Regions from separate parts of the Desulfovibrio sp. ZJ200 genome, predicted to be linked through region 2. Evidence: predicted binding sites of a transcription regulator. Region 2 holds the regulator's gene; the other holds the start of a gene.

Region 1 (4,948 bases), on a different contig from region 2:
CGGAGCGGCGGCGTCAGCTTCGGGATGGGCGAGAGCGTCTTTTTTTGCGGGATGCGCCGGAGGCGGCGAACCGGGCCCGAACTGAATATTTTCCGCATAGAGTATGTGCCCCTCGCAGAATGTCAGCGCCCTGGTCAGGGTATTTTCCAGCTCGCGCACATTTCCGGGCCAATGGTGGCGCATGAGCTTGTCCAGAGCCCCGCGGCTGATTCTGGGGAGCGCGCGGGCATGGCCCGCACCGGAGGCTTCCACGGCTCGGGCCAGAAAATAGACCACAAGAGCCGGGATATCTTCCTTGCGCCGCCGCAGGGGCGGCGTGCGGATGGTCAGGACCGCGAGGCGGTAATACAAGTCCTCGCGAAAGGAGCCGTCCTGGGCCTCGCCGTGCAGCTCGGCGTTGGTGGCCGCAATGATCCTGGTGTCAAAAGGCAGATCGTGATCACTGCCCAAGGGCCGGATGCTCCGGGTGGAGAGGGCGCGCAGCAGGGCCTGCTGAACTTTGGGCGTGGCGTTGCCTATCTCGTCCAGCATCAGGGTTCCGCCTTCAGCGGCCAGAAAGGCGCCTTTGCGGGCCTGCCTGGCCTCGGTGAACGCGCCCTTCACATGGCCGAAGAGCGTATCCATCAGCAGGGTTTCATCCAGAGCGCCGCAGTTGATGGTGATAAAGGGACCGTCGGCGCGGCGGCTCAGGCTGTGGATGGCCTGGGAAACCAGCTCCTTGCCCGTGCCGGTTTCGCCCACGATCAAAACATCGGCAAGCACTTGCGCGGCCTTTTGAATCTGGCTGTGCAGGGCCTGCATGGGCGCGGAAGTTCCGACCAGGCCTTTTTCGGGCAGCGCGGCGGGACTGGGCAGGCCTTCAACCGGTTCCCGCTGCCATTGGGCGGTCTGCATGGCCTCCTGGGAGAGCTGGTCGGCTCTGGCCAGGCGCAGGCGTTCCAGAAGCACGTTGATATTCTGCTTGATCCTTTCCAGCTCCGGGGGAAGGCGCGGCAGGCAGAGGGCTGCGGCGTCGTCATGCTCGTTGCGGCGTTGCAGCTCGGCGCTGAGAATGCTCAAATGTCTGCCCATGCCCCGGGCGATCCACCAGAGACTCAGCCCCAGCAGCAGCAAGCCCCCCAGAAAACACAAGGCATAGGTGCCCACGAGTTGCAGGCCCGTGTGCGTGGCCGTGAAGCTGGTGTCCAGCACGGCAAGGCCGCCCAGAACGGTGCGCGGCCCTTCGGCATTGGGCATGAACGTCACGGGCGCATAGCTCACGCCTTCCACCCGCAATTGCCCGTCGCTCCAGGCTGCGGCCTCGTTGGCAAGGAAAAATTGCCCGGCATGGCCGTTCTGCACGTCGGCCACCATGTTCCAGTAATTGAGATGCTCCGGTCCGGGGCGAAAGGCGGCGCTGAAGCCGGGCCGGCCGAAATCCCCGCGAAAGCCTGCCCGCACCGCGTCCGAGCTCAGCGCGCTTTCTTTGTGGTTTTTGTCCGCCGTTTCGGATTGAAAAAGCATCCAGCCCTCCTTGTCGAAAAAGAAGCTGCGGATGCGGGTGCCTTCGCCGCCTGCGTTGATCGGCGCTTCGGGGGAGGAAAAGAGCGAAACCGCGTCGCGCAGGACCTCAAGATCCAGCGAGAGAACCAGAATGCCCTGGAAATTCCCTTCCCCGTCATAAATGGGAGTGGAAAAGCGGATGACATACAAGGGCAGGCTTTGCAGGGAGTCGTTGATCCGCACCATGGGGTAGACCACTCCCAGCGGCTGGCTCACGTTGACATGGCCGGGGCGCTGCCCGGCGCTGAGGGTCTGAAAGGGGCTGGCCTGCGTATCCAGAGCCGTCTGGGGGGGGATGACGATGATCTCGCCGCCGTAGTTCAGGAGCAGAAAGCGTTTTTCAGGGCTCAGCCCCATGAAGGCCACTTCGCGGTAGCGCAGGCCTTCGGCCTGGGCGCGAAATTTGAGCCTGCGCAGCATATCCTGCCGATCCATGGAGCCTGCGGCCAGGATCAGCAACTGGTTGCGCGTTTCCACCAGGATTTGCTCCAGGGCAAGGCTGATGGCCTGGGCCTGAAGTTGCGCGTTGCGCGCTATTGCGCGATTGACGATGCTTTCGATGCTCCGCCCGGTAAGGAAAAAAATCAGCAGCAGCACCAGGGCGAGCAGCGGCAGGCCCAGGAGCAGCATGCGCTTTGCAAGGCTGCGGTTCAGAAAAAAAGAGGCGTTTTGCAACGATCCGCTACGGGAGAGGGAGTTGAAGATGCGCATTCTCCTCCTCTTTGCGCAAAAAAGCGCAAGCATGGGCCGAGTATAGGCGAGAAAAAAAAAGTTGACAAGCAAATCCGCCGGAATGGGGCAGGGCTGCCGCATTTTATGCGGCAGCCCTGGCGGCGATGCGACAGCATCGCCCGAAGCCGCAGGCTTCGTGGGAGCGAAGTGCGGCTCCGCCGCCGAAGCGGTTCTTGCCAGTATTTATGATAACCTAGCAAAATTATTTAACTTAATAGTTAACTGAGTCAGCCCTGCCGCAATGAGGCAGCCCGGGCGCGGCTGCGCGAAATATCTGTCTGTGATCGTGCAATGGCACGGCCTTTGCTTTATTTTTCACAAATTAGTGGCAAGTGTTTTTTTGGACGGGCGGTCGCAGACTTTGACCAGGGCGCCGCCCCCTGGGGCAAACCCAACACAGTGGAGGATCTCATGAACAAAATGCGCAGGCTTTGGATCTGGCTTACGGGCTGCGCGCTGATGCTGCCCGTGCTTATGCCGTCATTGGCGCTGGCGGCCAAGAAAAAGGCCGACGTGGTCATTGTGGCCGATACGCGCAAACTGGACGGCCTTTTGTACTGGTGGGCGGAAATGTACAATGAAAGCCATTTCTTCTTCGCCATCCTGACCATGATCATCATTCCGGTCCTCGGCACAATCCTCGGTCTTTTGGCAGACGTCGTCATGCGTCATATCGGCATTGACCTTGAACATCGCGAACTGGCGGAAAAATAGCCCGGAAAGGAGGCAGACATGGATTGGCTGTATATTTTGATGCCCATTTCCGGCGTGAACATTTTCTGGCCCGGTTTGATCATTCTCGGGCTGGGCGTCGGGATCATTGGCGGTTTCTTCGGCCTGGGCGGGGCCTGGATGGTGACTCCGGGCCTGAATATCCTGGGCTTTCCCATGGCGTTCGCCATCGGCACGGACGTGGCCCAGATGGCCGGCAAATCCTTGATTTCCACCATGCGCCACGGCAAATTCGGCAACGTGGACTACGTCCTTGGTCTGACCATGCTGGTGGGCACGGTGATCGGCGTGGAAATCGGCGCGCAGATGGTCATGTGGCTGGAACGCATCGGCGAGGTGGACAAGGTCGTGCGCTGGCTCTATGTGGTGCTCCTGATTCTGCTGGCCTGGCTGGTCTTTCATGACGTAGCCCTGCGCCGCAAAAAGGAGCGCGAGGCCAAAGCCCACAAGCAGGAGCTTGACAAGACGGCCGTGGGCCTTGACTGGGCCTCCAAGCTGCAGTCCTTCAGGATTCCTCCCATGGTGCATTTCAAGCGCGCCGGCATCACCTGCTCGGCCTGGCTGCCGATCATCGTGAGTCTGTTCACGGGTTGGCTGGCGGGCATTCTGGGCATCGGCGGCGGCCTGATCCGCATGCCCGCCCTGGTCTATCTGGTGGGCTGCCCCACGCATCTGGCCGTGGGCACGGACCTTTTTGAAGTGGCCATTTCCGGTTTGTACGGCACAGCCTCGTATGCCTACAAGGGACGCGTGGAACTGCTCGCGGCCATCATCATGCTCTGCGGCGCGGCCATCGGCGCGCAGATCGGCGTTGTGGCCACCAAGTACGTCAAGGGCTACGGCATCCGCATCGTGTTCGGTCTGGCTGTGCTCGGCTGTCTGATGTCCGTGGTGCTCAAGCTTCTGCAGGCCGAATTCCCCTCCTGGGCCTGGCTGTTCGGCCCCCTGGCCACGGTGGAAGTGCTGGGTTTTGTAAGCGCCATCTCCATTTACATCGCGATTCGCATGGTGCAGGGCGCCAAGGCGGAACTGGCCGCCAAGAAGCAACAGGCCGTCGGCAACTAAAGGAGACAAGCCATGAAAATACGTATTCTGCTGTCGCTGGCGCTGGCCCTCTCCTTTGCGCTGCTCACAGCCTGCGATTTTGACGGAGGCGTGGAGCAGGGCCGGTGCGTGGCCTTTGACCCGACCGCCAGGACCCTGACCATTGTGGTGGACGTCAACCACGATCAGTTTAATCCCCATTACAGCGGCGGCGTGCATACCTTCAAACTGCCCCCGGAAGCCAGGGACATGGGCCCGGTTCCCGATGTGGGCGGCCGCCTGATGATTAACCTCGCCAAGTCCGAAGTGCTCATCTATGATCCTGCCGCCAAGAGCGTGGAGGCAGTGCCTGTGGAGTTCACGGACGTGGAAAAGAACATCAAGAAGAATCATCCCAAGGTTGCGGGCAAGACCTTCCCGATCATCGACAGGGAACAGAGCGCCGTAACCGTGTATTCCACGCGCCTGAACGCGCTGGTGACCTTCAAGGTGCCGGCCGACCTGCTTGATCTGCCTCCGTATAGCTGGACGGCGGGCAATGAGATGCGCATCGCGTACAGGAATGCGGACAAGAGCCAGGCTATGAGGATCATGAACGTCACCAAGACGGATATCTTCAAGAAGTAAAACGCGAGCTGCCGGAGCGGGGCTATCCCGCTCCGGCAAATTCTCCAAAAGCGTGCCTTTGAAACGGGTCGCTTTTGCAAAGGATCATGCAGCCGAAAAGCAGGTTTTTCGGCCGCATCCATGCCGTTCTTGAGCGGATGGCGGCCCGTCCAGCCGGAAAGGTTTACGGGCGTCGACAGCAGCGCTGCGGCGTGTGCGGCATGAGAGCATTTCAAGAGTACAATGCCCTCGCAGACCGGAGAAATCTCATGAACAGCTACAAACAATCTCT
Region 2 (4,948 bases):
CTGCAGAATTTCTTCAGCCATGGCCACGGAGCGATGCCGCCCGCCTGTGCAGCCCACGGCTATGGCGACCCGGTAGCGCCCTTCGGCTTCCATCAGGGGCAGCATGAAAAAAAGCAGATCGAGCAGTTTGCCCTTGAATTCCTGCGCAGCGGGCGAAGCCAGGACATGATCCGCAACGGCTTTGTCCTTGCCGCAAAGGGGGCGCAAGCTTTCAACAAAATAGGGATTGGGCAGAAAGCGCAGGTCAAAGACAAAATCAGCCTCACGCGGCACGCCGTATTTGAAGCCGAATGAGATGACATTCACGCGGATGGCCCGCAAGTTGCCCTTATTGCCGCTCCAGCGTTTTTGAATTGCCCTGCGCAGATCATGGATGGAGAAACGCGAGGTGTCAATGACCAGATCAGCCATTTCCCGCAGCGGGCGTAAGCTGCTGCGTTCCGCGGAAAGCGCCGCTTCCAGCCCCATGCCCTCCCGTTCAAGCGGATGGGGACGGCGGGTGGTGGCGTAGCGGCGCATAAGTTCCTGGGCATCGGCTTCCAGAAAAAGCAGCAGCGGCCGGATGCCCTTGGCGGTCATGGCGCTCAGGGCTTCATTGATTTCATCCAGAAAATTGTTCTGGCGCATATCCATGCCCAGGGCGATGCCCTTAAAATGGCTCATGGACGGGCGTTCCATCATGTCGACCATTTCCGGCGCCAGGCTGGCGGGCAGACCGTCTACGGAAAAGTAGCGCAAATCCTCAAACACCTGCAAAGCCGTGCTTTTGCCCGCTCCGGAAAGGCCGGTGACGATGCAGGCCCGCACCGCCGCCTGCGCATGTGCCGAGGCGCTGATGCCAGGGGAATCGGGGAAGGCGTGCGGGGCAGATGTGCTCATGGCAATGCTCGATGCGAACACAAATAAACAGGGATGTGTTGCAGGCAAAATTGATTCCGCGGGCTTACTGCGGCATATCGGAAAGGGGCCCGGCAGATGATACGCAAAACGCCTGCCCTGTCGGAACGATCTTTGTAACAAAAATCGTTCCGACAGGAAATTATGTATACTTACAATACCGGATCTATCAAAGCATAGCCGGCTGTGCGCCTGCGATAGACCACATTCACGCGGTTGTTTTCCGCATTAAGAAAAACCAGAAATTCTCCGCCAATGGAGTCCAATTGCATAATTGCCTCATCAAGATGCATCGGCTTGGGCGCAAAGCGATCCGTGCCCACCACCGTCTGCGATTCCTCAGGCTGCGCGTCAAGATTATACGTAAAAACATCCACGTCGGCATTGCGAGCCGTGCGGCGCTGCTCCTTGACCCGCGAAACCTGGCGCTTGATTTGCGCTTCTATCTTGTCCGTCACAAGATCAATGGCCGCGTACATGTCCGTGGTTTGTTCCGTGGCTTTGATATGCAGACCTTCGCCGCTGACGGTCACCTCGCAGCGATGGCGAAACTTGTCCACCGTCAGAACCACGCTCACTTCCAGACCCGCGGACTTTCCGAAAAAACGGCCCAGCTTTTCCATACGGCGACGGGCATACTTCTTGAGATGATCGGAGGCCTCGAAATTCTTGAAGGCAAAAGAGATATTCATGCATTCCTCCTTGGATGGCAACGCACAACGCGGAATCAGAAGTGCTCCTTGCGCCTGGATGACGAGGGAATATCAAGCGCAGTGCGGTATTTGGCCACTGTACGCCGGGCAATGTTGACCTTAAGGCGTTCCTTGAGCATTTCGCCGATGCGCTCGTCGCTCAGGGGGGCCTTGGCGTCCTCCTCGGCGATGAATTTCTTGATCAGGGCTTTGACGCTTTCGGAACCTACATGGCTGCCGTCGTCCAATTCAAGGCCACTGTTGAAAAAGAACTTCAATTCAAAGATCCCGTGCGGCGTGGCCACATATTTATTGGTGGTAATGCGGCTGACCGTGGATTCGTGCATGCCGATGTCATCGGCAATGTCTTTGAGAATCAACGGGGCCAGTTTTGTGACGCCGTCTTCAAAAAAAGCCTGCTGATGGCGCACAATGCTCTCCATCACCTTATAAAGCGTGCGCTGGCGCTGGTAAAGGCTTTTGATCAACCAGGAAGCCGAGCGCATTTTTTCCGTGCAATACTCTTTTTCCTTCTCCGACGCCGCTTCCATGTCCATCCGGGACAAGGAAGAAAGCTGCAACTGCGGCAGGCCGTCCTCATTGAGCAGAATCACGAATTCGTCGCCCATCTTGTAGACAAAGACGTCCGGGCTCACAAAGGTGGGCTCGCCGCCGCCGAAACTGGCTCCGGGCAAAGGATCAAGGCTCTGGATGATCACCAGGTATTCCTTGAGCTCCTCCATGTCCAACTTGAACTTGCGCAGCAGGGGCTTGTAGCGTTTGGCCTCAAGATCCTCAAGGTGCGACTGCACCAGATCCAGCAAAACAGGATCGCGGTCATAATGCAGATTTTTGAGCTGCACCAGGAGGCACTCGCGCGCGTCGCGCGCGGCCACGCCCACGGGATCGAACAGTTGCACGCGCTGGAGCACCGTCTGGACTTCTTCGGGGCTGGACCTGGTCAGTGCGGCGATTTCTTCCAGCGTAGCCTGCAGGTAGCCGGAAGAAGAGAGGTTGCCGATGATCGCCTCGCCGATCTCTTTTTGGCGCTCGCTCAGCGTGGAAAGGCGCAACTGCCAGAGCAAATGGCCTTCAAGCGTGGGTTTTGCGGCATACCGGGCTTCCAGCGGCGAAATTTCCTCGGCGCTTTCGGATTCGCGCGACTGCGCAAGGCGGGGAGTGCTGGCGAATTCGCCGAGATAGTCCTCCCAGTCCGCGTCACGAGCCAGCTCCTTGTCGTAAACGCCCTCTTCCGCCGCATCCTGCCGGCTTTCCGGCTGCTCGGCAGTCGCAGGATCGTCGCCCGCGGATTCTTCAAGGAAAGGATTATCCAGCAATTCCTGCTGCACAGTCTCCAACAGCTCCAGACGCGAGAGCTGCAACAGCTTGATGGCCTGCTGCAGTTGCGGAGTCATTACAAGCTGTTGAGCCAGTTTTAACTGCTGACGAAGTTCCAGTGCCATGTCTGCTCTTTTAGCTGAGTCCGGACGAAAAAGCCCGAGAAGAGATTTTCTTGTATCAAGTACTGTGCCACACGCGAAAAAATTATGCAATAGCCGGAGGTTGCGAGCATGAAAAGAAAGAGAAGCCCGGCCTGGACTCCGGCAGAGCACAGAAAGGCACAATTTCCAAGATAAGGCGTGCTGTCCGATGGGCAAGCCCTGCCGCATCCCGGCTGCTTTCAAACCGGCGGCGTGTGCCGAAAACCCCACAGGGAAAGGCAACAGCCTTTCCCTGTGGGGTCATGCCCGGCAGGAGTGGAATTCTCAAAAAAGGCAGGTCAGGATGTTGCGTGCTGTTTGGCGGCCCTGATAAATTCCCTGAAAAGAGGGTGGGCCTGCATAGGCCGGGACTTGAACTCGGGATGAAATTGACAGCCCAAAAACCAGGGATGGTCAGGCAGCTCCATGATTTCCACCAGGGAGTCGTCCGGCGCGGTACCGCTGAAAACCATGCCTTTTTGAGCCAAACTTTCCTTGAAAGCGTTGTTGAACTCATAGCGGTGGCGATGCCGTTCCTCGATCAATGCCTTTTGATACGCCTCGTGCGCTTTGGTGCCTGAGAGAATCTTGCAGGGATACGCCCCCAGGCGCATGGTGCCCCCCTTGTCGCTGGCGGCATTGCGCTTTTCCACATTCTTGGTGCGGAAATCAAACCATTCGGTCATCAGATAAATGACTTTGTGATCCGAAAGCGGGTTAAACTCTTCGGAATTGGCGTCGTCCAGCCCGGCCACATGGCGGGCGAATTCAATGACCGCGCATTGCATTCCAAGGCAGATGCCGAAGAAAGGCACAAGATTCTCACGAGCATGGCGGATGGCTGCAATTTTACCTTCCACCCCCCGGTAGCCGAAGCCGCCGGGCACCAGAATGCCGTTACAGCCTTTGAACAGCGTCGCGGCATTGCGTTCATCCACGTTTTCAGAGTTGACGTAGCGCAGTTCAACAGCCACCCTGTTGGCCACGCCGCCGTGGATCAGAGCCTCGTGCAGACTTTTGTAGGCCTCTTTCAAATCCACATACTTGCCCACAATGGCAATGGTCACTTTGCCTTGAGGGTTGGCGCAGTCATGCACCAGCTTTTCCCAGTTTTCCAGGTGGGCATTGCGCGCAGGCAGACGCAGCATAATGGCCACCTTCTGATCAAAGCCCTCTTCATAAAATTTGAGGGGCACCTCATAGATATTATCCACATCCACAGAGGAAAAAACCGCATCCTGATCCACATTGCAAAACAACGCGATCTTGCGCCGCATTTCCTGAGGTATGCTCTGCTCGCAACGGCAAAGGATGATATCCGGCTGGATGCCGATGGAAAGCAATTCCTTGACGCTGTGCTGCGTGGGCTTGGTCTTGTGCTCGCCGGCACAGCGCAGATACGGAACCAGCGTCAGGTGGATGTTAAGGCAGTTGTCGCGCCCCAGATCCGAACGCAACTGGCGGATTGCCTCCAGAAAAGGCAGGCCTTCGATGTCGCCCACCGTGCCGCCGATTTCTATGATCGCCACATCCGGGGCGTCTTCGCCTTCAGCCAGGGAAAGCACGGTTTTCTTGATTTCATCGGTAATATGCGGGATGACCTGAACAGTGGCTCCCAAATAGTCGCCGCGCCGCTCTTTGGCAATGACCTGGTTATAAATGGCGCCAGAGGTCGTGTTGTTTTTTCGGGACATGGGCACGTCAAGGTAACGCTCGTAATGGCCCAGATCGAGATCCGTCTCGGCCCCGTCGTCGGTCACGAAAACCTCGCCGTGCTGGAAGGGGTTCATGGTGCCCGGGTCTACATTGATGTAAGGGTCCAGCTTTTGGATGGTTACTGAAAGGCCTCGCGTCTGCAGCAGCGCGCCCAAAGAAGCG

The links. Region 2 encodes sigma-54, which starts transcription at its own class of promoters, with help from an activator protein. Its sites were predicted from a motif close to CTGGCACGGNNNNTGCTT; they were not measured.
Region 1: the regulator sigma-54 is predicted to act here: its motif matches at 2,566-2,583, upstream of G7Y52_RS04915 (DVU0150 family protein).

The regions. Positions count from the first base shown of each region.
Region 1 is NZ_JAAKEH010000011.1:10,777-15,724, forward strand. Features, by position in the region: gene G7Y52_RS04910 (sigma 54-interacting transcriptional regulator) at 1-2,253, opposite strand, end outside; gene G7Y52_RS04915 (DVU0150 family protein) at 2,686-2,988, shown strand; gene G7Y52_RS04920 (sulfite exporter TauE/SafE family protein) at 3,007-4,071, shown strand; gene G7Y52_RS04925 (DUF4881 domain-containing protein) at 4,084-4,677, shown strand; gene G7Y52_RS04930 (hypothetical protein) at 4,926-4,948, shown strand, end outside.
Region 2 is NZ_JAAKEH010000026.1:42,805-47,752, reverse strand. Features, by position in the region: gene rapZ (RNase adapter RapZ) at 1-879, opposite strand, end outside; gene raiA (ribosome-associated translation inhibitor RaiA) at 1,050-1,589, opposite strand; gene rpoN (RNA polymerase factor sigma-54) at 1,625-3,052, opposite strand; gene G7Y52_RS08895 (CTP synthase) at 3,370-4,948, opposite strand, start outside.